DNA from 3 places in the Micrococcus sp. Mcc28 genome. Region 3 is predicted to be linked to each of the others. Evidence: riboswitches for the same ligand, from Rfam matches in the RefSeq annotation. Region 3 holds a riboswitch; each other region holds the start of a gene.
What was found. A riboswitch is a leader RNA that binds a small molecule or an ion and turns the genes downstream of it on or off. The one in region 3 is predicted to bind thiamine pyrophosphate.

Region 1 (9,453 bases), on a different contig from region 3:
GGGAGTGGTTCGGCCTGTACGAGCTGCTGCCGGGCTTCGTCGCCGCCTTCGTGGTGGGTGTGGTGGTGTCCCTCGTGACCCAGCGCTCGCGCCGGGTGCAGCGGCGGATCGACGCCGAGTTCACCGGCGCGATCGACATCGTGGCCGGCCGCGAGCCGGACCCGGACGTGGCCCCGGCCGCCATGACGCGCGACGCCGCCGGGGGCTCGACCGCATCCGCCGCGGATCCGCGCGCGCAGGCGTGAGGCTCTTCCTCGCGATCCGTCCGCCGAGGGCCGTGCTCGACCACCTCGAGCCGGCCCTCGACGGCGTCCGGGACCGGGCCGGACGCGCGCTGCGCTGGACCGAGCCGGAGCAGCGGCACCTGACGCTGGCGTTCCACCCGGAGGTGCCCGCCGGCGCCGTGGACGACGTCGTCGCCGACGCCGGCCGCATCGCGGCGGGACATGCCCCGCTGCACCTGCACCTGGCCGGAGCGGGGGAGTTCTCCCACCGCACGCTCTGGGTGGGGGTGGGCGGGCAGGTCCGGGAGCTCGGCGCGCTCCTGGCGGAGCCCTGGCTCGCCGACGACGACGGCCGGGACCGCCGGCGTGCCCACCTCACCGTGGCGCGGGTCTCGGCCGCCGCGCCCCGACCTCGGGGTCGGAGGCGGGGCGAGCCCCGTCCGCCGGCACCGGCCACCGTCCTGCTGGCCGAGGCCGTGCGCGCGCTCGCCGTGTACCGCGGTCCGCAGTGGACCGCCGACGGGGTCGAGGTCGTGGCGTCCCGGCTCGGCGAGGGACGGTCCGGCGGGCCGCTGCACGAGGTGCTGGCGACCGTCCCGCTGCGCGGCTGAGAGGCCGACGGGGCGGCCGGAGCGGGAGACCCGCCCGGCCGACCCGGCCCCGGGTCAGCCCTCCAGGGGGCCCTGCACCGCGTACAGGCGCTTGTTGGCGAACTCGTCCACGGCCATGGGGCCGAGCTCGCGGCCGAAGCCCGAGCGCTTCACGCCGCCGAAGGGCAGGTTCGCGCCGGCGGCGGAGGCGAGGTTCACGTTCGCCATCCCCACCTCGAGCTGGTCGGCCACGCGCTTGGCCTCGTCCAGGTCCGTGGAGAACACGGCGCCGCCGAGACCGTACTGGGAGTCGTTGGCCAGCGCCACGGCCTCCTCGGCCGAGGACACCTTGTAGACCACGGCGGCCATGCCGAACAGCTCCTGCGTGTAGGCGGGGTTCTCCTGGTCCACGTCCGTGATCACGGCCGGGGAGACGTAGAAGCCCTCGCCCTCCGGGCCGGAGACGCGCTCGCCGCCCACGTGGACGGTGGCGCCGGCCTCCTTGGCCGCGGCGATCTGCTCGGTGAGCCCGTCGGCCGCGGACTCGGAGGACAGCGGGCCGTAGACGTCGGCGTCGCGCGAGGTCGGGTCGCCGGGCTTCATCGCCGAGGAGCGCTGGACCAGCTCATCCACGAAGTCGTCGTAGATGTCCTCCATGACGATCATGCGCTTGTTCGAGTTGCAGGCCTGGCCCCAGTTGCCCATCCGGGTGGCCAGTGCGTCGCGGGCGGCGGCGCGGGCGTCCGGCGCGGAGAGCACGATGTACGGATCGGAGCCGCCGAGCTCGAGCACAACCTTCTTGAGGTGCCGGCCGGCCTGCTCGGCGACGGTGGCGCCGGCCCGCTCCGAACCGGTGAGGGACACGCCCTGCACGCGCGGATCGGCGATGATCGTGGAGATCTGGTCGTGGGTGGCGAACACGTTCTGGTACACGCCCTCCGGGAGCCCGGCTTCGGTGAAGAGCTCTTCCAGCAGCTGCGCCACCTGCGGGTTGATCTCGGCGTGCTTGAGCAGGATGGTGTTGCCCAGCACGAGGTTCGGCGCCACGAAACGGGCCACCTGGTACACCGGGAAGTTCCACGGCATGATCCCCAGCAGCGGGCCGAGCGGCAGCCGCTGGATGAACGCCTCCTGCCCGGAGAACTGCTTGATCCGCTGGTCCGCGAGCAGCTCCTCGGCCTCGTCCGCGTAGTACCCGAAGATCTGGGCGCCGTAGCGCACCTCGCCGACTGCCGCGCCGAGGGACTTGCCCATCTCCGTGGTGATCAGCGCGGCGATGTCCTTGGAGCGCTCGGCCAGCAGCTCGGAGATCCGCTTCACGACGGCGGCGCGCTCGGCCACCGACTTCCGGGACCACTGCTCGTACGCGGCCTGCGAGGCGTCGAGGGCGTCGGCGATCTGCTGATCCGTGGCGTTGTCGAAGGACTTCAGCAGCTCCCCGGTGGCCGGGTTGATCGTGCGGTAGCCCTGAGAGGCGGAGGTGGTGGTCATCAGTCGTCACCCTTTCGTGTGGACGTCCTGCGTTGAGCTCCCCATCCTGCCGGAGGCCCCCGCTCACTCCCAGATCCCGGACGCCCCTCTTCGCCAGGAGCCGAGAAGGTGGGTGTCCACGATCCCGGCGGCCTCCATCAGGGCGAAGCACGTGGTCGGCCCCACGAATCGGCAGCCGTGCGCCTTCAGCGCCCTCGCGAGCGCGCGCGACTCGTCCGAGGTCGAGGGGACCTGCGCCACCGTCTCCGGCCGTGGGGTCGCGGCAGGCTGGTGCGCCCAGACCAGCCCCGGCAGACCGCGGACCGGCCGGTCGCCGTCGCCGTGCCAGGCGGGGCCCGCGCCGGGGGAGCCCGGGTGCAGCGGGGCGAACCGCTCACCGCGCATCCCGACGACGGCCTGCGCGTTCGCGATCGCCGCCTCGATCTTGCGCCGGTTCCGGATGATGCCGGGGTCCGCCAGCAGCGCCTCGACCTCCGCGTCCCCGAACGCCGCGACGGCGTCCGCGTCGAAGCCCGCGAACACCTCCCGGAACCGGGGCCGCTTGGCCAGGACGGTCCGCCAGCTCAGGCCCGACTGGAACGCCTCGAGGACGAGGCGCTCGAACAGGCCCCGCTCGTCCGTGACGGGCAGGCCCCACTCCGTGTCGTAGTACTCCCGCAGCAGCGGATCCCGTGCCGCCCACGGCGGGCGGGCCCGCCCGTCCTCACCCACGACGACGCCACTCGGCGGCGCCTGTCGCCCGTCGGCCGGTGGATCCTCGGCGAGGGTGGAGACGGGGGCGGGGAGGCCGTCGTCGGCGTGGTGCGCGCTCATGCATCCGAGCCTAGGAGCGGCCCCGGACATCCGGAACCGGAACGCGACGCCCGGGGACGCCACGCCGTCTGCGGACACCTGTGCAGGAGGCACGGCCGGACCTCGTCACTCGAGCCGCCCGGCCCGCAGCCGCCACGTGTGGTCGCACCGGGCCGCCACGGCGGGGTCATGCGTCACGATCACGATCGCCCGCTCCGGCTGGGACATGGAGCGGAAGAGCCCCATCACCTCGTCGGTGCGCTCCTCGTCCAGGGCGCCCGTCGGCTCGTCGGCGAGCAGCAGGGAGGGCCCCATGATCACGGCCCGGGCGATGGCCACGCGCTGGCGCTCGCCGCCGGAGAGTCGGCCGACGGGGTGGTGGAGACGGTCTCCGAGCCCGAGCCGCGTCAGAAGCTCGGCGGCCATGTCGCGACGCTCGCGCTTCGCCGGGCGCGGCCGCGCGTAGAGCAGCGGCAGGGCCGCGTTGTCCATGGCGGTCGCCCGATCGATGAGCAGATGGTCCTGGAGCACGATGCCGCACGTCCGGTTCCGGTAGGCGTCGCCGTCGGACGACCACGGTGCCGGCAGGCTCCGCCCAGCCACACGGATGCTGCCGGCGTCCGGTGTGTCAAGGCAGGCGAGGAGCCGCAGCAGGGTGGACTTGCCGGACCCGGAGGGTCCCATGATCGCGTGGACGCCGCCCTCGGGGACCTGGAGTGAGACGCCTCGGAGCACGGGGACATCCCCGGCGGGGCCGCGGTAGGAGCGGTGCACGTCGTGCACGGTGAGCAGGGACATCACACGGTCCTTTCGACGAGTGCCGCCGTGCGGACGGCCCGGTGCAGCCGGCGGAGGGGATGACGGGTGCACGCAGCGGCGATCGCCAAGACGACCGCCAGCCCGACCACGACGACGGCAGGCGCCGGACGCAGTCCGCCCGCTTCCGAGGCGATGCCGAGGCCGAGCAACGATCCGAGCACGGCCGGAATGCCCCATACCGCGGCCACGGATGTGGCGATCCGGAGCCGGATCAGTCGTCTGGGCGCCCCGACCGTCAGGTGCGCCAGCCACGCGGGCGTGAGTCGACGGGTCATGGTCGTCAGGAGGCTCACCACCGTCACGACGGCGCTGGCAAGCCCGGCGGTGTAGGCGGTGACCATGAGCGCGGCACCGCGGGCTTCTCGGGCGATCGGAGACCTGGCCGAGGCGATCGGGGCCAACTCGGCGACCACGCCCGTCTCGTCCTCGAGGACGTCGAGTGCCGCTCTCACCTCGGAGGCCGCGTCCTGGCGTGCCACGACGGAACCGTAGACCGCCGCGAGCTGGGCCGGTTCGATCAGGCCGGCCATGGTCGTGGTGCTGGTGACGATGACGGGCGACTCACCCAGGGGCCAGAGGGATCCGTCGGCCCGCGGCGCGGCCGCGTCCCCGGGGAGTGGGCCGGCATAGCTGTGGGGTGTGGACCCCACATACACGGTGCCGCCCGGCCCCCCGGAGGTGATCGCGGCGGGAGCGAAGTACACGCCCTCGGCGGGACTGACGGCAGCGGCAGCGCCGAACTCCCGGGCCAGACCAGGCGTGGCGATGACCGCCCCCTGCAGCCGGGGGTCCTCGATTCCGATGGCGTCCGTCACGAGAAAGGCACGGGGGTCGACTCCGTCGACATGGGCGGCGAACGCCCGGGAGACGGTGTCGACGGCGCGGGGGCGGAGGTCGGTCGTGACGGCGGGGTCCAGAATCCTGGCTGTCACCAGGCCCGACGACTCGGCGTCCTCGAGCACCTCGAGCGCCGTGGTCACCCCGCCGGCGACGCCCAGGGCCAGTCCGAACACGACCGACGCCACGGTCGTGTGCAGCAGGGACAGGAACAGCAGTCCGGGCGTGTCGAACAGGTCGCGGAGGCCGTCCGCAACGGCCCGCATGGCTGCCATCATGCGTGTGCCCTTCGGACCCAGAGGGTGGACAGGGTCGTGCTGAGGATGAGGATGGCGTCCACGACGAGCACGGCGGACCAGAGGAGAGCGGTGCCCCCCGTGAGCCCGATCTCCGCGTCCCACCGGGGCCATGCCACGAGCCAGACTCCGCCGGCACTCGCGGCGGCGGTCGCCCAGGCGAGCATGGCGGGCCGGACACCGAGCCGGGCCGCTCGCAGCGGGGAGGCACCGACGAGGCGGTGCGAGGTGACGGCAGGGAGCAGTCGACTGCGCAGGGTCGTGCGCCAGACGACCTGTGCGCCCAGCAGGGCGAAGCCGGCGATCACGGCGAGCAGGGGCACGTGGACACTGCGTCGCATCGCTGCCTCCCACGGCGGCGGGAGCGGGACGACGTCGACGACGACACCGGCCCGCCGCAGCGATTGGACGAGCTCGTCGACCTGGGCCGGTGAGCCGCCGATCACGCCGGCAAGGGACGAACTGTCGGTGGAGAGGAACGGGACCAGGAGGTCTGCTTCGGTGGCGCGATCCGGCGCGGAGGAGAGGTCTCGGACGACGACCCGATCGACGTCCGGCCAGCTCAGTTCGCCCGCAGCGGCACGTGCGGCAAAGGGGGAGGTGCTGGGGACGACCGCGGTCGGGGCGACGCCATCCGGGAGCACGTCCAGAGCAGGTCGGCCGGCGAGGGCAGTCACGTGGGGGCTCGTGGACGTGGCCGCAGAGCCGGAGTCCGGTCCCGTCAGCGACGTCCGGATCATGGGCCAGGCCTCGCCAGCGGGGAATGCCGAGATCTCGTACACCGTGCCGTCCATGCGCCAGCGTTCCTCCTTCTCCACCCCGACGTAGGACGCGAGGAGCGCTGCTGTTCCGAGCGTGATCAGGAGAAGGAGGAATCTCGAGACGAGCATCCGGGTCATCACGGCTGGCCCGAGGAGAGCTGAGCGGCTGGATGATGCCTCACCTGGGAAGCGCCCCTGGGGTGCGGACCGGCGGGGTCATGTCGACTTTCACGTCATATTCCATCCACTCAATTCCTGTGGGCGAATGGGACACGCATCACAGGGGCCTGACGGAATAGTGAGCCCAGTGTGTGTGTGAGTCAAGAGGCATCACCACTCGATCGACCACCGAGCGCACTGCCCCGTCCGTGGGGCCGCGCCTTCGCCGTCCCGGAGGGCCTTGTCCTGGCGATCGCGTCATGACCTGGTGGCGGCCCTCAGGTCATGACGCGATCGTCAGGTGGCGCAGGGGCGGGCCATCCCGCCCCACCTCACCCCGCGTCCGGCCTCAGGCGTCCGAGGCGGTGCGGATCGTCGGCTCGGGCAGGTACACGGACCCGCCGGCGGCCCGGAACTCCGCGGACTTCGCGGCCATGCCGGCCTCGGCGATCCGCGCCTGCTCGGACGCGCCGCCGAACTCGCTGCGGATGTCCTGGCTGATGCGCATGGAGCAGAACTTCGGCCCGCACATCGAGCAGAAGTGGGCGGTCTTGGCGGGCTCGGCCGGCAGCGTCTCGTCGTGGTACTCCTCGGCGAGCTGCGGATCCAGGCCGAGGCCGAACTGGTCGCGCCAGCGGAACTCGAAGCGCGCCTTGGACAGCGCGTCATCGCGGTCGCGGGCGCCGGGGTGGCCCTTGGCGACGTCGGCGGCGTGCGCGGCGATCTTGTAGGTGATCACGCCCGTCTTCACGTCGTCCCGGTCCGGCAGGCCCAGGTGCTCCTTGGGCGTGACATAGCAGAGCATCGCGGTGCCGTAGCGGGCGATCTCGGTGGCGCCGATGGCCGAGGTGATGTGGTCGTACGCCGGGGCGATGTCCGTGACGAGGGGGCCGAGCGTGTAGAACGGGGCGCCCTTGCACAGCTCCTGCTGGCGCTCCACGTTCTCCCGCACCAGGTGCAGCGGGATGTGGCCGGGGCCCTCCACCATGACCTGGACGTCGTACGCCCACGCCCGCTCCGTCAGCTCGGCGAGCGTGTCGAGCTCGGCGAACTGGGCGGCGTCGTTGGCGTCCGCCACGGAGCCCGGCCGCAGGCCGTCGCCCAGGGAGAACGCGACGTCGTAGCGCGCGAAGATCTCGCAGAGCTCGTCGTAGTTCTCGTAGAGGAAGTTCTCCTTGTGGTGGCCCAGGCACCAGCCGGCCATGATCGAGCCGCCGCGGGAGACGATGCCGGTCACGCGGTCCGCGGACAGCGGCACGTGGCGCAGCAGCACGCCGGCGTGCACGGTCATGTAGTCCACGCCCTGCTCGCACTGCTCGATCACGGTGTCGCGGAAGATCTCCCAGGTCAGGGCCTGGTGGTCGCCGCCGACCTTCTCGAGGGCCTGGTAGATCGGCACGGTGCCGATCGGCACCGGGGAGTTGCGCAGGATCCACTCGCGGGTGGTGTGGATGTCGTCGCCCGTGGACAGGTCCATCACGGTGTCCGCGCCCCAGCGGGTGGCCCACTGCAGCTTCGAGACCTCCTCGGCGATCGACGACGTCACCGCCGAGTTGCCGATGTTCGCGTTGACCTTCACGGCGAACGCCTTGCCGATGATCATCGGCTCCGACTCGGGGTGGTTCACGTTCGCCGGAATGATGGCGCGGCCGGCCGCGACCTCGGAGCGCACCAGCTCCACGTCCACGCCCTCGCGCAGGGCGACGTAGCGCATCTCCGGGGTGATCTCGCCGCGCCGGGCGTAGTGCATCTGGGTGACGCGCGCGCCCTCCTTGGCGCGCAGCGGGGGGCGGCGCTCGCCGGCCCACTCCTGTGAGGCGGCGCCGCGGCGCACGGCCGAGCGGCCGTCGTCGAGCAGGTCGCGCTCGCGGCCCTCGTACTCCTCGACGTCGCCGCGGGCGCGGATCCACTCGGCGCGCTGGGCGGGCAGGCCGCGCTCGGGCACGGAGCCCGGGCCCATGGTGCGGTAGACGGTCAGGGGCGCATTGGGCGTGCCGTCGGGGGAGTCGTCCTGGTGGACCTCGGTGACGGGCACGCGGATGCCGTGCTCGGCGTCCTCGAGCCAGCCCAGACGGTGCGTGGGGTAGTTCTCCTCGGCGACGACCTCGGCCGTCGACTCGGCTGCGGGCAGGGGGGTGCGCTCGGAAACGGACATGGCCGCGGCTCCTTCTTCCTTCGCCGGAATGACCCGGACAGGTTCAGACGGTCTCCGGGCGGCGTCAGCCCGGTCTCAGCCCCGTGCCGTGGGGCTCCCGTGGGATGCGAACGACCCTAGCACGTCCCCTGCGGGGCCTCACCGCCGTCGGCAGCGGCCATGCGGCGGGCCGCTCAGGCGCGCGCCGCGCGGGCCGCCCGCCGGCGTACCGTGGTGCGCTCGACGATCCACGTCACGACCAGCATCACGATGATGACGATGCCGGCGTAGCCGAGGACGGGGTAGACGGTGCCCACGAGGTCGGAGAAGCCGACGCTCGAGAGCAGGGTGGCGGCCAGGGCCGTGACGACGGCGATGACCCAGCCCGGCACGCGGCGCATCGAGGACAGCAGGGCGATGCGCTCCACCCCGCCGTACAGGCACGAGACCGCCGTCGTGAACTGCGCCAGCAGCAGGACGACCGTGTACAGCAGGGCGGCCCAGCCGCCGATCATCGCGGCCAGCTCGACCATGGGCAGCTCGGCACGGCCGATGAGCTGGGCGTGGACGGTCAGCGCGGCCATCACCGCGCCGGCCATCACCACGAGGCCCAGTGCCCCGAGCCCGGCCCCGGCGACGAGGGAGCGGCCCGACGAGGAGCTCTCCTCGCCGATCGGGGCGAGCACCGCGTAGGCCAGCTGGATGTTGAAGGCCACGTACAGCACGCCCGAGAGCCACCACTGGTTGATCAGCGGGGACGAGGTCACGAGCGCGGCGACGTCGTCCACCGCGGCCCCCGGGTTCGCCAACCCCCACACCGCGACGCCGACGGCGACCACGATGATCAGGGGGACCACCACGGCCTGGACGCGCACGAGGCCCGTGATGCCGGCCAGCACCGAGACCACGCAGACGGCGGCCATCACCAGCGAGCCCACGAGCGAGGGCAGCCCGAACGCGGTGTGCACCGCCGCCCCGGCCCCGGCCAGCATGATCACCAGCGTCCCCAGCAGGGACGTGGTGATGCACAGGTCCGCGAACCAGGTGGGCACGCGCGACGTCGTGGGGTTCACGATCCGGTGGATGTCCGTGGTCCGCAGCTTCTGCGCCAGCCGCAGCACGATCACCGCGAGCAGGAAGAACAGCGCGCCGGCGATCACGAGCGCCCCCGTGCCGCCCCAGAGGCCGAAGCTCACGAAGTACTGCAGGATCTCGTTGCCCGAGGCGTACCCGGCGCCGATGGTGGTGCCGATGAACGTGGCGGCGATCCCGAGCGGGGAGGTCGGCCGCAGCGGCGCCGACTCCTCGGCTTGGCCGGGGTGCGCGGGAGAGCTCTCTGTGACGTGGGAC
Region 2 (9,453 bases), on a different contig from region 3:
CGCCCCGCGCACGGAGGCCAGCGGGTGCTCCCGCGGCAGCAGGGTGGGGTGCACGCGCAGGACCGCGCCCTCGGCGCCGTCGGCGGCGCGGCCGCGCTCGGCGATCGCCAGCAGCTTGATGACGTAGCCCGCCTCCGCGGCGGCGGCGTTGTCCTCGGCCGTGATCGCGGTGATGCCCGCGACGGCCACCTGGTCCAGTGTGTACGGCGCCCCGAACGCGATGGTCGCCAGGATCGCGGCCTTCGCGGCGGCGTCGTGGCCCTCGACGTCGGCGGTCGGGTCGGCCTCGGCGTAGCCGAGCCGCTGGGCCTCGGCGAGGGCGTCGTCGAAGTCCGCCCCCTCGGAGTCCATCCGGTCGAGGATGAAGTTGGTGGTGCCGTTGGCGATGCCCATCACGCGGGTGACGCGGTCGCCGCCCAGGGAGTCGCGCAGCGGGCGCAGGATCGGGATGGCGCCGGCGACGGCGGCCTCGAAGCTGAGCTGCGCGCCGGTGGCGGCGGCCGCGGCGTACAGCTCCTCGCCGTGCTGGGCCAGCAGTGCCTTGTTGCCGGTCACCACGGACGTGCCGGCGGCCAGGGCGCGCAGGATCAGGGTGCGGGCCGGCTCGATGCCGCCCATCAGCTCGATGACGACGTCCGCGCCGTCCACGAGCGCCTCGGCGTCGGTCGTGTAGAGCGCCGGGTCCGCCTGCCAGTCGCGCGTCGCGCCCGTGTCCCGCACCGCGATGCCCGTGAGCTCGAGGTCGGCGCCCACGCGGTCCCGCAGGATGTCGGCGTCCTCGGTGAGGATCCGGGCGGTCTGGGACCCCACGGTCCCGCCGCCCAGCAGGGCGACCTTGAGTGCGGTGGGGGCGTCGGTGTGCTGGGGCATGGTCCTCCGTGATCCAGGGTGGGTCGGGCCCGCGCGACCGCGCGGCCCGGCTGGCCTCGAATCTAGCGCGGCGCCCCGGCCCGTCCCACCGCGCGACACTCGGTGTCCGCAGAGCGGGACGGACCCACCCGGGCTCGAGGCCGGCGGCCGGGTGCGCCGCGCCCGCGTCCTCAGCGGGCGAGGCGCGGATCGGCCTCGCGGGCGAACAGGTCCTCCTGCGTCTCGCGACGGATGATCACCCGCGCCTGCCCGCCGGAGACCGCGACGACGGCCGGGCGGGCCAGCGCGTTGTAGTTCGAGGACATCACGTGCGTGTACGCGCCCGTGGCCGGCACGGCCAGCAGGTCGCCGCGGCCCAGGTCGGCCGGCAGGTACACGTCGCGGACCAGGATGTCGCCGGACTCACAGTGCTTGCCCACCACACGGGAGAGCGCCGGCTCGGCCTCCGAGGTGCGGCGCGCGGAGACGGCGGTGTAGTCGGCGTCGTAGAGCACGGGACGCGGGTTGTCGGACATGCCGCCGTCCACGGCGACGTAGCGGCGGGCCGCGGTGCCGCCGTCGGGGGCGTCCGCGTCCACGGTCTTGGTCACCCCGACCGTGTAGAGGGTCAGCCCCGCGGGGCCCGAGATGGCCCGCCCCGGCTCGAGCGAGACCCGCGGGCACCTCAGGCCGAGGCGCTCGACGGTCTTCTGGACGTCGTCGGCGAGGGCGTCGGCGATCTCCGCGGCCGGGCGCGGCTCGTCCACGGCCGTGTAGGCGATGCCGTGGCCGCCGCCGAGGTCGAGCTCGGCCAGCTCCACCCCGTGCTCGGCCTTGATCTCGGCGAGGAACTCGAGCACGCGTCCGGCCGCCAGCCCGAAGCCCTCGGCCTCGAAGATCTGGGACCCGATGTGGCAGTGCACGCCCAGCAGGTCGATCGACTCGGCCGCCAGGGCCGCGGCCACGGCGACGGCGGCCGGCGAGCGGCCGGCCACGTTGCCGTCCCGGTCGGTGGACGCCGGGGCCAGGGAGAGCCCGAACTTCTGGTCCTCGTGCGCGGTGGCGATGAAGTCGTGGGTGTGCGCGTGCACGCCCGGGGTCAGCCGGAGCATCACGGGGGCGCGGCGGCCGGCCTCGGCCGCGAGCGCGGCCAGGTGGGTGAGCTCGTCGAGCGAGTCCACGATGATCCGGCCCACGCCCGCCTCGAGGGCGGTGCGCAGCTCGGCGTCCGACTTGTTGTTGCCGTGCAGGCCGATGTGGGCCGGGTCGACGCCGGCGGCCAGCGCGATCGCCAGCTCGCCGCCGGATGCGGTGTCCACGCGCAGGCCCTCCTCGGCCGCCCAGCGGGCGGTGGAGAGGGTGAGCATGGACTTGCCGGCGTAGTAGACGTCCGCTCCCCCGCACAGGTCGGCGAACGCGGTGTCGAAGCCCTCGCGGAACGCGCGGGCGCGGGCGCGGAAGTCGTCCTCGTCCACCACGAGCAGCGGCGTGCCGAACTCCGCGGCGAGCGCGCTCGCGCGCAGGCCCTGGACGGTGAGCTCGCCGTCGGCGGCGCGGTCCACGCCGGCGGCCCACAGGCCGGGCACGAGCGCGTCCGGGTCCCCCGGCGCGGGGAGCCAGGCGGGGGCGAGCGGGGAGGCGGGGGCGGGCTGCGGCGTCGTCATCCGGGCGCTCACATCTTCTCCGGGGCGGTCACGCCGAGCAGGCCGAGACCGTTGGCCAGCACCTGGGCGGTGGCGTCGTTGAGCCACAGGCGGGTGCGGTTGAGGGTCTCCACGGGACGCGGCGTCCCGTCGTCGGTGGGCATGGGCACGATGCGGCAGGCGGCGTACCACGAGTGGTAGGCCCCGGCGATCACCTCGAGGTGGCGGGCCACGCGGTGGGGCTCGCGCAGGCGCGCCGCCGCGCCGACGACGGCCGGGAACTCCGCCAGCTGGGCCAGCAGCTCCGACTCGGTGGCGTGGGTGAGCAGGGCGGCGTCGAACTCGGAGCGGTCCACGCCGTGGGCCTGCGCGGTGCGCGCCGCGCCCGAGGCGCGGGCGTGGGCGTACTGCACGTAGTAGACGGGGTTGTCGTTCGTGGCGGAGCGCAGCAGCTCGGGGTCGATCGTCAGGGGCGAGTCCGCGGGGTAGCGGGCCAGGTCGTAGCGCAGGGCGTCGCGGCCGAGCCACTCCACGAGGTCCTTGAGCTCGATGATGTTGCCGGCGCGCTTGGAGAGCTTCGCGCCGTTGACCGAGATGAGCTGGCCGATGAGGATCTCGATGTTCGTCGCCGGGTCGTCGCCGGCGGCGGCGGCGATCGCCTTGAGGCGGTTCACGTAGCCGTGGTGGTCGGCGCCGAGCAGGTACACCTTCTCCTCGAAGCCGCGGTCGCGCTTGTGGAGGTAGTAGGCGGCGTCGGCGGCGAAGTAGGTGGGCTCCCCGTTGGCGCGGATGAGCACGCGGTCCTTGTCGTCGCCGAAGTCGGTGGTCTTGAGCCACACGGCGCCCTCGCGGTCCTCGATGTGGCCCTGCTCGCGCAGCCGCTGCACGGCCTGGTCGATCGCGCCGGAGTCGTGGAGCGTCTGCTCCGAGGTGAACACGTCGAAGTGCACGTCGAAGGCGGCGAGCGTGTCCTTGATGTCCTGCATCTGGAGCCGGTACGCGGCCTCGCGGACCACCGGGCGGGCGGCCTCGTCCGTCAGCTCGCGCACGTCCGGGTGCTCGAGGGCGACGGCGTCGGCCAGCTCCTGCACGTACGCGCCCGGGTAGCCGCCCGCGGGGACGTCGCGGCCGTGCAGGCGGGCGAGGACCGAGTCGGCGAACACGTTCATCTGGTTGCCGGCGTCGTTGACGTAGTACTCGGCGGTGACGTCCGCCCCCGAGGCGCGCAGCAGGCGGGCGATCGCATCGCCCAGCGCGGCCCAGCGGGTGTGGCCGATGTGCAGCGGGCCGGTGGGGTTGGCGGAGACGAACTCCATGTTCACGGTGTGCCCGGCCAGGGCGTCGTTGCGGCCGTACTCCGGGCCGGCCTCGACGATCTCGCGGGCCAGGGCGCCGGCCGAGGCCGCGTCCAGGGTGACGTTGAGGAAGCCGGGGCCGGCGACGTCGACGGCGGCGATGCCCGGCTTGTCGGTCAGGCGCTCGGCCACGAGCCCGGCGAGGTCGCGCGGGGCCATCCCGGCCTTCTTGCCCAGCTGGAGGGCGACGTTGGTGGCCCAGTCGCCGTGCTCGCGGCTGCGGGGTCGCTCCACCTTCACGCGCGCGGGGGTGATCTCCTCCCGCAGCGCGGCGGGGAGGTCACCGGCATCGACGGCGTCGGTGAGGACAGCGGACAGCAGGGCGGAGAGGTCTTCGGGCTTCACCCGCGCAAGTCTACGGAAGGGCCGCCGCGCCCGTGCGCGTGCGAACGAACCCTGCGAGATGGCCCCCTCCGGCCCGCGGTGGGGGCCATCTCGCAGGGTTCGTCGGGGTGGGGGGGTCAGGCGGGCCAGGCGGCGAGGCCGCCGGCGAGGGACAGGACGCGCCCGCCGGCGCCCGGGTCGGCCCCGACGACGGCGTCCCGCGCCCGGGCCGACCGGGCTCCGGCGGCGCAGTAGACCACCAGGACGCGGTCCTGCCCGGGCGCGTGGGCCGCCGGCTCCGCGAGGACGGCCTCGAGCGGGACGTGTCGATCGGCCACCGCCGCGGGGGCCTCGACGCGGCGCAGGCGGCGCTCCCAGTCCTCGCGGACGTCGAGCAGGGTGAGGGACGCGGCCCGGGCGGGGTCGGCGAGCAGGGCGGCCAGCGCGGCGGGGGCGATCTCCCCGCCCGCGGCGCCGCACGCCTCCGCCGAGTCGGGGGCGTCGGCGTCGTCCGGGCGGGGGGCCTGGGCCGCGTGGGCGGACAGGTCCGTCACGGGGGTCCGCTCGGGGTCGGCCACGAGCCGCAGCTCACGGAAGCGCATCGTCAGGGCGTCCACGGAGAGCAGCCGCCCGACCAGGGGCTCGCCCACCCCGGTGAGCAGCTTGATCGCCTCGGCCGCCATGAGGGAGCCGATGATCCCGGGCAGCACCCCGAGCACCCCGGCCTGCGCGCACGAGGGCACCTCGCCGGGTTCGGGCCGCTCCGGGAACACGTCCCGGTACAGCGGCCCGCCCGGGGCGAACACGCTCACCTGCCCCGCGAACCGCAGGATCGCGCCCCACACCACGGGCACGCCCGCGATCTCGCACGCGTCGGCCACGAGGTAGCGGGTCGCGTAGTTGTCCGTGCCGTCGAGCACGAGGTCCACGGCGCCGACCCGTTCGAGCGCGTTGGCCGCGGTCAGGCGTTCGCGGTGCTCGACCACGCGCACCTCGGGGTGCAGGCCGCGCATCGTCGCGGCGGCGGAGGCGGTCTTGGGGCGGCCGAGGTCCGCCTCGGCGTGGATCACCTGGCGGTGCAGGTTGGAGCGGTCCACCATGTCGTCGTCGATCACGTGGACCTCCCCCACGCCCGCGGCGGCGAGGTAGGTCAGCACGGGCGCCCCGAGGCCGCCGGCGCCGACCACGAGGACGCGGGAGCGCAGCAGCGCCAGCTGGGCCTCGGGGCCGAAGCCGTCCAGGCTCAGGTGGCGGGCGAAGCGCTCCAGCTGGGTGTCGGACAGCGCGGTGAGGTCGCGGGGCTCGCGGGCGGCGGGGTCCAGGGCGGCGGTCACCGCTCGTCCTCCTCGGCCGTGACCCGCCCGGCCATCGGCGAGGAGGCCAGGGCGTGCTCGCGGCGCGGGATGCGCCCGGCACGGCGGGCGTGGAAGCCCGCCTCGAGCGCGAGCCGGCACGCGTGGGCCATGCGGGCGGGCTCGGCGGCGCGCGTGATCGCCGAGGCGGCGAGCACGGCGTCGCAGCCGGCCTCCATCGCCAGGGCGACGTCCGAGGCGGTGCCCACGCCGGCGTCGAGCACGATCGGCACGGAGGCGCGGGAGACGATCAGCTCCAGGTGTGCGCGGTTGAGGATGCCCAGCCCCGAGCCGATCGGCGAGCCCAGCGGCATGACGGCGGCGGCGCCGGCCTGCTCGAGGCGCAGCGCCATGGCGGGGTCGTCCGAGGTGTAGGCCAGGACGGTGAAGCCGTCGGCGGCGAGCCGCTCGGTGGCCTCGAGGGTCTCGACGACGTCGGGCAGCAGGGTGCGCTCATCGGCGATGACCTCGACCTTCACGAGGTCGGTCTCGAGCGCCTCCCGGCCGAGCCGGGCGGTGAGCACGGCGTCCCGGGCGGTGTAGCAGCCGGCGGTGTTGGGCAGCACGTCGATGCCGAGGCGGTCCAGCAGCGCGACCAGGCCGTCACGGGTGTCCGCGGACCAGCGGCGCAGCGCCACGGTGGTGAGCGTGGTGCCGGAGGCGACGAGGGCGCCCTCGAGGGCGGTCAGGTCGGTGATGCCGCCCGTGCCCATGATGAGCCGGGAGGCCAGGTCGTAGCCGCCGATCCGCAGCGGCGGGATCGCGGGGGCGGCGGGCGGGGTGCGGTGCTCGGCCATCGCTCAGCCCCCCTGCACCGCGGTGACGACGTCGACCTCGTCCCCGGCGGCCAGCTCCCGGGTGGCCCAGGCCGACCGGGGCACGACCTCGCCGCCGACCGCCACGGCCACGCCGAGCCGCCGCCCATCCGCGGCGGCGCCGTCCTCGCCGATCGCGCGCCCGGTGACGTGCGCGACGACGTCGCGGACGGTGGCCACGGCCAGCTCGGCGGGCTCTCCGTTGAGGGTCAGGGGGAGGGTGCTCATGCGATCTCCTTCAGGCGGGCGTGCAGCAGCTCGAGGATCCGCCCGGCCGCCCAGGGGGCGAGCAGGATCCCGTGACGGTGGAAGCCGGTGGCGACGACGGCGCCCGGAGCCTCGGGCACGGCGAGCACGCGCGGGGCGTCGTCGGGGGTGCCGGGGCGGGCGGCGGTGGTGATCTCGACCAGCTCGCACTCGCGGACGGCGGGCAGGATCGCGGCGGCGTCGGCGAGCAGGTCCAGCACGGCCCCGGCGGAGGTGCCGGCCAGGCCGTCCTCGCGGGCCGAGGCGCCGACCACGAGGGTGCCGTCCGCGCGGGGCACGAGGTAGACCTGGCGCCCGTGGACGAGGCCGCGGACGGTGCGGGTGATCAGGTGCGACTCCCCCGGCAGCAGCTGCTCGGGGCGCACCCGCAGACGCAGCACGTCGCCGTGGACGGGGCGCAGCGGGACCTCGACGGCGGTGGCCGCGCCGCCGATCCCGCGGTGGCCCAGGCCCGCGGCGAGGACCGCGCCGTCGGCGGTGAGGACGCCCCCGTCGGCCAGCGTGAGGCGCACCCCCTCGCCCTCCGGGCCGGCGGCGGTGACGCGTCCGGCCACGAACCGGGCGGCGGGTCCGGCGCCGACCGGGAGCGGGCCGCCGTCGGGTCCGGTCTCGGCGCGCAGGGCGGCGACGCAGGCGGCGGCGAGCCGTCGCGGGTCCACCTGATGGTCGTCCGGGGCGTCGAAGCCGGCGGCCAGGCCCGGGGCCAGGGCGGGCTCGGCGCGGCGCAGCGCGCGGACGGAGACGGGCTCGACCCGGCGACCGAGGATCGAGGCGTGCTCGAGCACGTGGTCCCAGGCGCGGGCGTCCGAGGGGTCCGCGGCCACGATCCAGGCGCCCTGTGCGAGGAAGCCCGTCTCCACATCGGTGAAGGCGGCGAGCAGGTCCACGAGGGCCGGGTAGGCCTCCCAGCCGGCCTGCAGCAGCGGGGCGAGGTCGTCCTGGCTGAACTGGGTCTCGGCGAGCGGCGCGAGCATCCCCGCCGCGGCGTGGGTGGCCCCGGCCACGGCGTGCGGGCGCCCGGCGGCGTCCAGCTCGGGGGCGATCAGGGTGACGGCGTGGCCTGCGGCACGCAGACGCACGGCGGCGGTGAGGCCGATGATCCCGGCCCCGACGACGGCCACGTGCACGGACCGGTCCTCCTCACGGCGGCATGACCCGCATCGAGTGGTGATGGTCGGCCGCGCCGGCGCGGTGCGCCCCTGCGGCCCTCTCAGCCCGGCGTGTGCGGCCCGGGCTCCCATGGAACAGCGGCCAGTCTGCCACAGTGGGCGCATGCACTCCCCCGATCCGCTCCTGATGACCGCGGCCGGCCGCGACGACGGCGGCACCGGCCCCGGCGCGCGCCGCCGCGCCCGCCTCGCCGCCTCCCGGCTGTACGTCTGCACCGACCTGCAGCGGTTCCTGCGCCCGGACGGCACGCTCGACACGGCCGCGTTCGCCGACTTCTGCGCGGCGGCGTTCCGCGGCGGAGTAGACGTGATCCAGGTGCGGGACAAGGCCGTGGACGTGGCGGTCGAGCTGGCCGCGTTCGCCACGCTCGTCCCGCTGGCCCGGGAGCACGGGGCGCTCTCGGCCGCCAACGACCGCGCCGACGTCGCCGCCCTGGCCGGGGTGGACGTGTTCCACACGGGCCAGACCGACCTGACCACCGCGCAGTGCCGCGCCCTGCTGGGCCCGGACGTGGTGCTCGGCCGCTCGTGCCACACCGAGGCGCAGGTGCGCGGCGCCCGCGCGGAGGACGGCCTGGACTACTTCTGCACGGGGCCGGTGTGGGCGACGCCCACGAAGCCGGGCCGGGCCGCCGTCGGACTGGAACTGCCGACCCTCGCCGCACGCCTGGACGCGGAGGACCCGGCGGGGGCGCGGCCGTGGTTCGCCATCGGCGGCGTCGACGCGGACCGGCTGCCCGAGGTCCGCGCGGCCGGGGCGGAACGGATCGTGGTGGTCCGCGCCGTGACGCAGGCCGAGGACCCCGAGGCCGCGGCCCGGACCCTGCGCGCGGGCCTGCCCGGCTGACGCGCCCCGCGGGGAGGTCACGGACGGGCCGTCCTGATGGTGTAGAGTCGACGAGTCCGCAACGCGCTCGACGCGTCGCGACCCCCGCCTCCGTAGCTCAGGGGATAGAGCGTCTGCCTCCGGAGCAGAAGGCCGCAGGTTCGAATCCTGCCGGGGGCACGAGCGAACAGAGCCGGACCCCCGTGGCGACACGGTGGTCCGGCTCTTCTGCGTTCTGCGGACCCGGACGCTCGAGCGGAGCGGGAGGTCCGGGTCACCGGCATTCGAGGCGGGAAATCGACCTCATGGGACGTCCCGAGGTGCGTATTCGCCGGATTTCCCGCCTCGAACGTGTCGAAGCCCGGAGGTCCCGCCCTCAGCCCCGCTGCGCATGACCGTGGTCGACGGGCCCGTGCCACGTCGGCCGCGAGGCGTCCCCGACCGCGAGCGCCTCCCCCGCCCGCATCGCGTCGGCCAGCCACGGCTTGGCCCGCTCGAGTGCGTCCTCCCAGCTCAGGCCCGCCCCGGCCAGCGTGGCCAGGGCCGAGGAGAGGGTGCAGCCGGTGCCGTGCGAGGCGCGGGTCGTCACGCGCGGGCCGCGCACCTCGTGCACAGCCCCGTCCACGCGCACGACGGCGTCCGGCACCTCCGCCGCTGCGGCCTCGGGCGCCTCGGTCTCGTCCAGGTGCCCGCCCTTGAGCAGCACCGTCACCCCGTGCTCGGCGGCCAGGCCCCGCGCCGCGTCGAGGGCGGCGTCCCAGTCCGTCGCGTCCCGCCCGGTCAGCCGGGCCAGCTCGGGCAGGTTGGGTGTCACCAGGTGCGCCACCCGCAGCAGCCGGGCCCACGCGGCGCG
Region 3 (9,453 bases):
CCTCGTCCTCGTCCGCCAGCGTCACCAGGCGCACGAGGTCCGCGGGGTCGTGCCCGGCGAGCGGGCCGCGGTCGTCGAACAGCCCCGAGTCCCGCAGCCCGGCCACGATCAGCTCCCACGCGACCGCGCCCGTCCGCTCGGACTGCGGGGCCGGCTTGAACACCACGGGCGAGCCGGCCCCGAGCGCGGCGAGGACGCCCCCGACCGGGATGGCCACGGGGAAGTTCCACGGCGGGATCACCAGGGTCAGGCGGACGGGCACGGCGCGGGCGCCCTCCACCGCGTCCAGGCCGCGTGCCAGGCGCGCGTAGTAGTGCGCGAAGTCCACGGCCTCGGAGACCTCGGGGTCGCCCTGGTCCAGGGTCTTGCCGGTCTCGGCGGCGGCCACCTCCAGCAGGCGGGCCCGGCCGGCGTGCAGGGCCCGTCCGACGGCGTCCAGCGCGTCGGCGCGCTCGTGGCCGGTGAGCGCGCCCCAGCGGGCGCCGGGGTCGGCGGTGGCGGCGATGGCGGCACGGGCGTCGTCGGCCGTGGTGGCGCGGTGGGCGCGGACGGTGTCCGCCCCGAGGGCCGAGCCCGGGACGGCCGCGAGGATCCGGCGGGCCCACTCCCGGTTGCCGGGCAGCGCGGGGTCCGTGTCCGGGGTGTTGGCGAAGCCGTCCACGGGGGCGGGGGTCGGCCCGTCCTCCCCACGGGACCGGTCCTGGACGCGGTTCGGACGGGGCACGGCCGCGTCCAGGTGGCGCAGCGAGGCGCGGAAGCGCTCCTCCTCGCGCGCGAACAGGTCCGCATCCGCGTCCAGGTCGAACACGGCGGACATGAAGTTCTCCGGGGAGGCGCCCTCCTCGAGGCGGCGCACGAGGTAGGAGATCGCCACGTCGAACTCCTCGGGCCGCACCACGGGCGTGTAGAGCAGCAGGGCGCCGACGTCGGCCCGGACGGCGGCGGCCTGGCCGGTGGCCATGCCGAGCAGCATCTCGAACTCCACGGCGGCCGGGTCGAGGCCGCGGCGCTCGATCAGCCGGTGGGCCAGGGCGACGTCGAAGAGGTTGTGCCCGGCCACGCCGATGCGCACGTGGGCCAGATGCTCCGGGGTGAGCGCGTAGTTGAGCACGCGCTTGTAGTTGGTGTCCGCCTCCTGCTTCGAGCCCACCGTGGCCAGCGGCCAGCCCGTGAGGGAGGCCTGCATCCGCTCCATGGGCAGGTTGGCGCCCTTGACCACGCGCACCTTGACCGGGGCGCCGCCGGCGGCGACGCGGCGCGCGGCCCACTCCTGCAGGCGCACCATGGCCGCGAGCGCGTCCGGCAGGTAGGCCTGCAGCACGATGCCGGCCTCGTAGTCGCGCAGGCCCGGCTGCTCGAGCAGGGCGGTGAACACGTTGAGCGTGAGGTCGAGGTCGCGGTACTCCTCCATGTCCAGGTTGATGAAGGTGTCCCGGTCCCGGGCGAGCTCGAACAGCGGGGTGAGCCGCTCGGTGATGTCCGCGACGGCCTCGTCGAACGCGTAGGGCGCGTGCGGGGCGGTGGCGGCGGAGACCTTCACGGACACGTAGTCGACGTCGTCGCGGCGGATCAGCGCGGCGATGCCCTCGAGCCGGCGGTCCGCCTCGCCCTGGCCGAGGATCGCCTCGCCCAGCAGGTTGATGTTCAGCCGGGTGTGCTCGTCGCGCAGGGCCGCGATGGCCTTGCCGAGCTGTCGGTCCCGCGCGTCGACGATCAGGTGGGAGACCATGTGCCGCAGCACGCGGCGGGCCGTGGGGACGGCGATGCGCGGCACGAGCGGGGCGGCGCGGCCGCCGACGCCGAGGACGGCGCGCAGGGCCGGGGGCAGGAAGCCGGGGGCGCGACCGGCGAGCTCCCGCAGCGCCCGGGCGGCGATCGCGGGGTCCTCGGGACGGACCACGTGGTCCACGAAGCGCACGATGAAGTCGAGGCCGCCCGGCTCCTTCAGGGCGCCCGCCAGCTGGCGGGCCGCGAAGTCGGCCTCATGGTCGCGGGACTCGGCGAGCCAACGCCGCACCTGCGCGACGGCGTCGTCGGCGAGGGCGTGCAGGTCGGCGGGGTCGGGGATCCCGCCGGTCGCGCCGAGGACCCGGTCGAGATCGTCGTGGTCCTGGGCGGAGAACATCGCGGTCATGGCCGCACTCTGCACGTGTGCCGGGTCACAGGTCAAACCGCCGCGGCTTCCTGTCAGACGCCTATGCTCGATGGACATCCCCTCGCCGCGCGCCCGCGCGTCGCCGCCGTCTTCCCAGGAGCCCGTCCGCCATGGCCGCCGCCGACCCCGTCCCCACCGACGCGCGGGAGCGCCGGGACGTCGTCGTGCCCGTGCCCGGACCCGAGGATCCGCCCGAGCGGGCCTGGCTCGTCCTGCCCCACCGCCACCCGGTGCCGACGCTGTTAGACGAGACGCGGGACGCCGTCGTGGGCCTGGCCGAGACGCTCGCCGCCGTGCTGCCGGTCACCGTGCTCGCCCACCCGCGCGACGCCGGGGCGGCGCGGCTGGTGCCCCCGGAGGTGGACCTGCTGCGCGCGCCCGTGGGCTCACCGCTGCTGGGCCGCACCGGGCCGAGCTTCATCCGCCGCCCCGAGGGCCTGGCCGCCGTCGCCTGGCGCAGCGCCGCGGGACTGACCGGGACCGGGCCGCTCGACGGCGCGGCCGCGACGGCCGTGGCGGAGGCGGCGGGACTGCCGCTGCTCACCCCCCTGCTGTGCGCCCCGCGCGGGGCCTGGGTGAGCGACGGCGAGGGGACGGCCGTGGTGGCCGCGGACCCCGTGCTGGACGGGCGGATCAACGGCGCGTGGACCCCCGGCCAGGTGGCCGCCGAGTTCGCCGCCCTGCTGGGGATCACCCGGGTGCTGTGGGTGCCGCCGGCACCGCGGCCGGACACCGGGCCGTGGGGCGGGCCCGGCCACCTGGCCTCGTGGGTGCGGCTGGGGGGCGACGGCGAGGCCGCCGTGCACTGGCGCGGCGACCGGTTCCACCCCGAGCACCCCTACGCGGCGGCGGCGCTGCGCTTCCTGCAGGGCGCCGACGACGCCGCCGGCCGGCCCCTGCGCGTGCGCACGGTGACCGGGGCGGCGCAGCCCGCCGCGTACGACCCGGCCGAGCGGGGCCCCCGCTCCCTCCTGGACACGCTGCCGCTGGGCGCTGCGGTGCTGCGGCCGGCGTTCGAGGACGCCGCGGGCGAGGAGGCCGCGGCCGCCGCGTGCGCGGCACTGCACCCGGGGCTGCCCCAGCTGTCGTTCCCCGCCCCGCCGCTGCTGCGGCTGGCCGGCGCGCTCAACGACCTGGTGCTGCTCCAGCCCCGCCCGTGACCTCGTCCGTCGCGGGACCGTCGTCGTCCCCGCCGTCCGCCGAGGCGCGGTCCTCATCTCCCCCGTGCGCGTCGGATCGCCAGGCCGCCGGGCGCAGCCGTTCCAGGAGCGAGGACTGACGGCGCTCCATCCCCTTCAGGTCCGAGGCGATGAGCGCGTTGATCCAGCGGGCGTTCGGGTCGGCGTCGATCAGCACGGCCTTGGCCAGCAGCGTGCAGGGCAGCGCGAGGATCGCGCCGAGCGGGCCGAGGACCCAGGCCCAGAAGAGCAGGGAGAGGAAGCTGACGGTGGGGATCACGCCGATCGCGTCGCCGGCCACCTTGGGCTGGATCACGGACTGCAGCACGAAGTTCAGCACCGAGTAGCTGACCACCACCCACAGGAAGTCGGACCAGCCGCCCGCCGCCAGGCCCAGGACGGCCGGCGGCAGCAGGCCGATGATGAAGCCGATGTTCGGGATGTAGTTGGTGAGGAAGCTGAGCACGCCCCACACGAGCGCGAGCGGCACGCCGATCAGCATGAGGGCGATCACGTCCAGCACCGCCACGATCAGGCCGAACACCGTGGTGACCACCCAGTAGCGGCGCACGCCCTGGGCGAACTCGACCAGGGCGTGGCCGAACTCGTGGCGGGCGGTGCTGAGCAGGCGGACGCGGCGTTCGACGTCCATCGAGTCCATCGCCAGGAAGAACATGCCCATGATCACGGTGACGAGCAGACCGAAGACCGCGTAGACGTTCGTGGCGATCTTCGTGATGGCGCTGACGGCCGTCCCGGTCACGGTGCTCATGTCGATCGAGGCCAGCTGCTGGGACACCATGTCCGGGGTCACGCCGCGCTCGTTGAGCCAGTGCGAGACGTCCAGGACGATCTGCTGGAAGCGGTCCGCGTACTTCGGCAGCTCCGCCACCAGCTCGAGGCCGGACCACACCATCATGCCCCCGAACACGGCCATCACCGCGACGACCAGCAGGACGGTGGTGGCGGCCCCGAGCACGGGGTGCAGGCCCCGGCGGATGAGCCAGGCCTGCAGGGGGTAGGCCACGATCACGAGGTTCAGCCCCAGGAAGACGGGCGCCGCTATGGAGGCGATCCCCTGGAAGAACTGCACCACCAGCACCAGGCCCGCGAGCGTCAGGACGATCACCAGCATGCGCGGCCACATGCGGTGGGGGCGGCGGATGTCCCAGTCGGAGGCGGGGCTGGACGAGGCGGGCGGCGGGGTCACCCCCGCGGGCTGTGCGGCGCTCACGCGGGCAGTCTATGCGCGGGCCGGACGGGGTAGGGTCGGGACCAGTCCACATCGACAGGGGAGCGCCCGCGCGGCGCTGAGAGTGCGGTCCGCCGCAGACCCTCGAACCTGCGCCGGTCCGCACCGGCGAAGGAAGTCGAGTCTCCCGGTCGACGTCGTCCCGGGATTCCGGTGGCGGCCTCGTCCCGGCCCCTCTGCCGTCCCAGAGGAGAACCGCCATGTCCCGCACCCCGCACCGCGCCCTCGCCGCCCTCTCAGTGGCCGCCCTCGCCCTCACCGGCTGTTCGGTGTCCGGCTCGTCCGGCGACGGGGCGTCGTCGTCCGCCGCCGGCGCCGGCGGCGAGCCGACGACGGTGACGATCATGACGCACGACTCGTTCAACCTGCCCCAGGAGCTCGTCCAGAAGTTCGAGCAGGAGTCCGGCTACACCCTGAAGACGACGGCCCCCGGCGACGCCGGCAGCGTGGTGAACCAGCTCCTGCTGGCCAAGGACGAGCCCACCGTGGACGGCGTCTACGGCGTGGAGGACCACTCGGCGCACCGCCTCGTCCGCGAGGGCGTCGTCGCCGAATACACCCCGCAGGACCTGCCCGCCTCCGCACAGGACCGGATGGTGGAGGACCGCATGACCCCGGTGGACCAGGGCCAGGTGTGCTTCAACACGGATCCGGCATGGTTCGAGGCCCACGACGTCGAGGCCCCCACCTCGATCGACCAGCTCGACGACCCCGAGTACGCGAAGCTGACGGTCGCCACCTCCCCCGTGGCCTCCTCCCCCGGCCTGGCGCTGCTCGCGGCCACCACGGAGAAGTACGGCGACGACGGCTGGCAGGACTGGTGGCAGGGCCTGATGGAGAACGGCGGCAAGATCGCCGACAGCTGGTCCGACGCCTACAACTCGGACTTCTCCGGCGGCGAGGGCAAGGGCCAGTTCCCGGTGGTGCTCTCCTACTCCTCCTCCCCCGCGTTCGCCCCCGAGACCGAGGTGATCGAGGACTCCTGCACCCCGCAGGTCGAGTACGCCGGCGTGCTCGAGGGCGCGAAGAACCCCGAGGGCGCACAGGCGTTCGTGGACTTCCTGCTCACCGAGGAGGTCCAGTCCGCCCTGCCCGAGTCGATGTACATGTACCCGATCGACGAGTCGGTGCAGCTGCCCGAGGAGTGGGCGCAGAACGCGCCGCTCGTCGAGGACGCCATCACCCCGGACCCCGCCCGCATCGACGAGCGCCGCGAGGACCTGCTGAAGGAGTGGACCGCCCTGGCCGAGGCCTCCCGGCGCTGATGTCCGCGCTCACCGAGGTCGCGGCCCCCGGCACGGACCTGCCGCGCCGGCGGGCCCGCGGCCGGGGGGACGGGCTCGGCCCGTGGTGGCTGGTGGCCGCCGTCCTGCCGGTCGCCTTCCTGCTCGTCTTCTTCGCGTGGCCCGTGGCGGCCATGCTCTGGCGCGGGATCGGCGGCGACGCCGACGCGTTCACCGGCGCCGTGGACCTCACCGCCTTCAGGGAGACCCTCGCCCGCGAGCGCACGTGGCGCATCCTCGGCCAGACGCTCGGGATGGCCGCCGCCGGCACGGTGGTCTCGGTGGCGCTCGGCCTGCCGACCGCGTTCGTGCTGCACCGGCGTCGCGTCCCGGGGCGGGCCGTGCTCCGCGCCCTCGTGCTCGTGCCGTTCGTGCTGCCCACGGTGGTGGTCGGCGTCGCGTTCCGCGCCCTGCTCGCCCCCGGCGGACCGCTGGGCTTCACCGGGCTGGACCAGACGACCACCGCCGTCGTGCTGGCCATGGTCTTCTTCAACGTGTCCGTGGTGGTGCGCCAGGTGGGCGCGCTGTGGAACGCGCTCGACCCGCGCCAGACCGAGGCCGCCCGCACCCTGGGCGCCTCGCCGTGGCGGGCGTTCCGCACCGTGACGCTGCCCCAGCTCGCCCCGGCGATCGCCGCGAGCGCGGCGCTGGTGTTCCTGTTCTGCGCGTCCGCGTTCGGCATCGTCCAGACGCTCGGCCGGCCCGGCTACGGCACGCTCGAGTCGGAGATCTGGGTGCAGACCTCCGTCTACCTGGACCTGCGGACCGCGGCGGTGTTCTCCGTGCTGCAGTTCGCGGTGGTGCTGGCCGCCGTCGTGGTCTCCGGCGTGACGGCGGCGCGCACCCAGCGGGCGCTGCGCCTGCGGGAGACGCCGCCGGCCCGGCTCACGCGCGCGGACGCGGTCCCGGTGGCCGTGATGCTCGCGGTGGTGGCGCTCGTGGTGGCGCCGATCCTGACGCTCGTGGTGCGCTCCTTCCACACCCGCCACGGCTGGGGGCTGGGCAACTATCGGCTGCTGTCCACGAGCGCGGGCAGCGGGTTCGTGGGCGGGTCGACGCCGGCCCAGGCGCTCGAACAGTCCCTGCGGGTGGCCGTGGACGCCACGCTCGTGACGCTCGTGGTGGCCGTGCCGCTGGCCCTGCTGCTGACCCGGCCCTTCCGTTCACGCGCGGCGCTGGTGGCCCAGCGGGCCCTCGACGGCGCCCTGCTCCTGCCGCTCGGCGTGTCCGCGGTGACCGTGGGCTTCGGCTTCGTCGTGTCCCTGCGGGCCGCGTTCCCGGAGCTGGCGGCCTCGGGCGTGCTCGTGCCACTGGCCCAGGCGGTGGTGGCGCTGCCGCTCGCGGTGCGGGCGCTCGTGCCCGTGCTCGCGGCGGTGGACCCGCGGCTGCGGGAGGCCGCACGCACCCTCGGGGCGGGCCCGTGGCGGGTGCTGGCCACCGTGGACGGCCCGTTCCTCGCCCGCGGCGTGGGCGTGGCCGCGGGCTTCGCCTTCGCGGTGTCCCTGGGCGAGTTCGGGGCCACGAGCTTCCTGGCGAGCCCGTCCGCGCCCACCCTGCCGGTGCTGATCGCCCGGCTGCTGGGCCGGCCGGGCGCGGACAACTACGGGATGGCGCTCGCGGCGGCCACGGTGCTGGCCGTGCTGAGCGCCGGGATCATGCTGGTGTGCGAGCGGCTGCGCCCCCGGGGCCCGGCCGGGGCGGGAGGTCTGTGATGACGCCGACGACGACGGGGGCCTCCCTCCGGCTGCGGGATGTGGCGATCCGCTATCCGGACGGCTCCACCCCCGTGCGGGGGACGGACCTGGACGTGGCCGCCGGGGAGATCGTGGCGCTCGTGGGCGCCTCCGGCTCGGGCAAGTCCACGATCCTGCGCGGGATCGCCGGGCTCGAGGACGTCGTGGCGGGCACGGTGGAGCTCGACGGGCGGGACGTGGCGGCGGTGCCGACGCACCGCCGGGGCGTGGGGATGGTGTTCCAGGACGGGCAGCTGTTCCCGCACCGGACCGTGGGCCGGAACGTGGCGTACGGCCTCGAGTCCGCCGGCTGGGACCGGGCCCGGCGGCGGGCACGCGTGGCCGAGCTGCTGGACCTGGTGGGCCTGACCGAGCTCACGGACCGGCCTGTGCAGCGGCTCTCCGGCGGGCAGGCCCAGCGCGTGGCGCTGGCCCGGTCGCTGGCCCCGGCCCCGCGGGTGCTCCTGCTGGACGAGCCGCTGTCCGCGCTCGACGCGGACCTGCGCCGGCGCCTGGCCGAGGACATCCGGGCGGTGCTGCGGGCGGCGGGGACGACCGGCGTCGTCGTCACCCACGACCTCGCGGAGGCCGCCGTGATGGCCGACCGCACCGTGCGCCTCGGCGCGGGGGGACGCATCGCGGCGGAGGAGGACGGCCCGGCGGTAGCCTCTCAGGCATGACCCCGCCCGCACCCCGCCCCCGGCTGACCGCCCAGGACGTGGTGGACGCCGCCGTCGGGATCCTGCAGGACTTCGGCATGGGCGACCTGTCCATGCGGCGCGTGGCCGGGGTGCTGGGCGTGCAGGCCTCCGCGCTGTACTGGCACGTGCCGGACAAGCAGTCACTGCTGGCGCGGGTGGCGGACCGGATCGTCGCCGAGGCGGAGGAGACCGTGCGCGCCCGCCGCGTCACGGACCTGGCGGGCCGCGCCGAGGCCGCGGAGGCCGCCCTGCTGCGGCACCGGGACGGGGCGGACGTGGTGCTCTCCGCCCTCGCGCTCGGGCTGGGCGGCCTCGGCCTGCACCGTCTGCTCACCGAGGCGGCGGACACCCCGGAGGACGGGGAGCGGGCCCTGGCGCTGCTGCTGGGCACCGTGTCCCTGCGGCAGCAGCGCGCACAGGCGCAAGCGCTCGGCGTGGCGACCGGCCCGGACGTGCAGCGGCACCGCACGGACCCGCTCTGACCCCTCGTCCGACGCCGCCGCGCGGGAGGCCGAGGAGAGGAGACCTGCCTCCTCACAGGTGCGCTCGGTAAGGTCGCCCAGAGCAGAACAGGTCGGGACGGGTCGTCCCCTTCGTCCACGGCGATCCCGCCCGACCGCCGCAGTACCAGCATGGCCCGCCGGACCCGGCTCACAGTTCCGGCGCGGTCCCCTTCGACACAGCCGGCGAAGCCATGGGAGCACGGATCAACCACCCGCGGACGGTCGTGGACCGGACGCTGCATCACGACGTCGAGCCCGCACACCCCGCGGCGCTCGTCGACGTGGGCTGGGACTTCCGTGGCCCGGGCGCCAAGGCGGAGGAGCAGCACCGCCCGCTGCGCGTGGTCCGTGCCCGCCGGCCTCGGGGCACCCCGCGGGACCGGAACGGCGTCGACCTCACGCGCACCGGCCCCGTCGTCCCCCGCCCCTCCCCGCCGCGCACCCGGATCCGCCGGGACGGCGTCCGCGTGGTGGCCAGCCCGCTGGCCATGCTGCCCGGCGTGGACCACGGCCCCGCCCTCCGCCTGGACCTGCATCCGACGACGGGGGGCATCGTCTACGTGGCCCGCGAGCTTGAGCTGCGCGAGCTCGGCGACGACGTCCGCGGCCACGTCTACACCGGGATGGTCGGCACGGCGCATCTGAGCG

Region 1: another riboswitch for thiamine pyrophosphate. It lies ahead of thiC (phosphomethylpyrimidine synthase ThiC); the one in region 3 lies ahead of NR073_RS01765 (thiamine ABC transporter substrate binding subunit).
Region 2: another riboswitch for thiamine pyrophosphate. It lies ahead of NR073_RS00505 (FAD-dependent oxidoreductase); the one in region 3 lies ahead of NR073_RS01765 (thiamine ABC transporter substrate binding subunit).

What each region holds. Positions count from the first base shown of each region.
Region 1 is NZ_JALJRH010000001.1:113,427-122,879, reverse strand. It holds gene putP (sodium/proline symporter PutP) at 1-245, shown strand, start outside; gene NR073_RS00560 (2'-5' RNA ligase family protein) at 242-835, shown strand; gene NR073_RS00555 (NAD-dependent succinate-semialdehyde dehydrogenase) at 890-2,305, opposite strand; gene NR073_RS00550 (DNA-3-methyladenine glycosylase I) at 2,369-3,118, opposite strand; gene NR073_RS00545 (ABC transporter ATP-binding protein) at 3,224-3,895, opposite strand; gene NR073_RS00540 (hypothetical protein) at 3,895-5,031, opposite strand; gene NR073_RS00535 (hypothetical protein) at 5,028-5,948, opposite strand; gene thiC (phosphomethylpyrimidine synthase ThiC) at 6,319-8,124, opposite strand; TPP riboswitch at 8,121-8,235, opposite strand; gene NR073_RS00525 (hypothetical protein) at 8,298-9,453, opposite strand, start outside.
Region 2 is NZ_JALJRH010000001.1:103,521-112,973, forward strand. It holds gene NR073_RS00475 (homoserine dehydrogenase) at 1-870, opposite strand, end outside; gene lysA (diaminopimelate decarboxylase) at 1,041-2,513, opposite strand; gene argS (arginine--tRNA ligase) at 2,522-4,192, opposite strand; gene moeB (HesA/MoeB/ThiF family protein) at 4,309-5,505, opposite strand; gene NR073_RS00495 (thiazole synthase) at 5,502-6,320, opposite strand; gene thiS (sulfur carrier protein ThiS) at 6,324-6,566, opposite strand; gene NR073_RS00505 (FAD-dependent oxidoreductase) at 6,563-7,732, opposite strand; TPP riboswitch at 7,726-7,856, opposite strand; gene thiE (thiamine phosphate synthase) at 7,878-8,621, shown strand; tRNA gene NR073_RS00515 (tRNA-Arg) at 8,708-8,780, shown strand; gene thiD (bifunctional hydroxymethylpyrimidine kinase/phosphomethylpyrimidine kinase) at 8,977-9,453, opposite strand, start outside.
Region 3 is NZ_JALJRH010000002.1:164,837-174,289, forward strand. It holds gene NR073_RS01750 (bifunctional proline dehydrogenase/L-glutamate gamma-semialdehyde dehydrogenase) at 1-2,134, opposite strand, end outside; gene NR073_RS01755 (agmatine deiminase family protein) at 2,266-3,315, shown strand; gene NR073_RS01760 (AI-2E family transporter) at 3,281-4,567, opposite strand; TPP riboswitch at 4,614-4,719, shown strand; gene NR073_RS01765 (thiamine ABC transporter substrate binding subunit) at 4,786-5,850, shown strand; gene NR073_RS01770 (iron ABC transporter permease) at 5,850-7,580, shown strand; gene NR073_RS01775 (ABC transporter ATP-binding protein) at 7,580-8,281, shown strand; gene NR073_RS01780 (TetR family transcriptional regulator) at 8,278-8,784, shown strand; gene NR073_RS01785 (RNase H family protein) at 8,997-9,453, shown strand, end outside.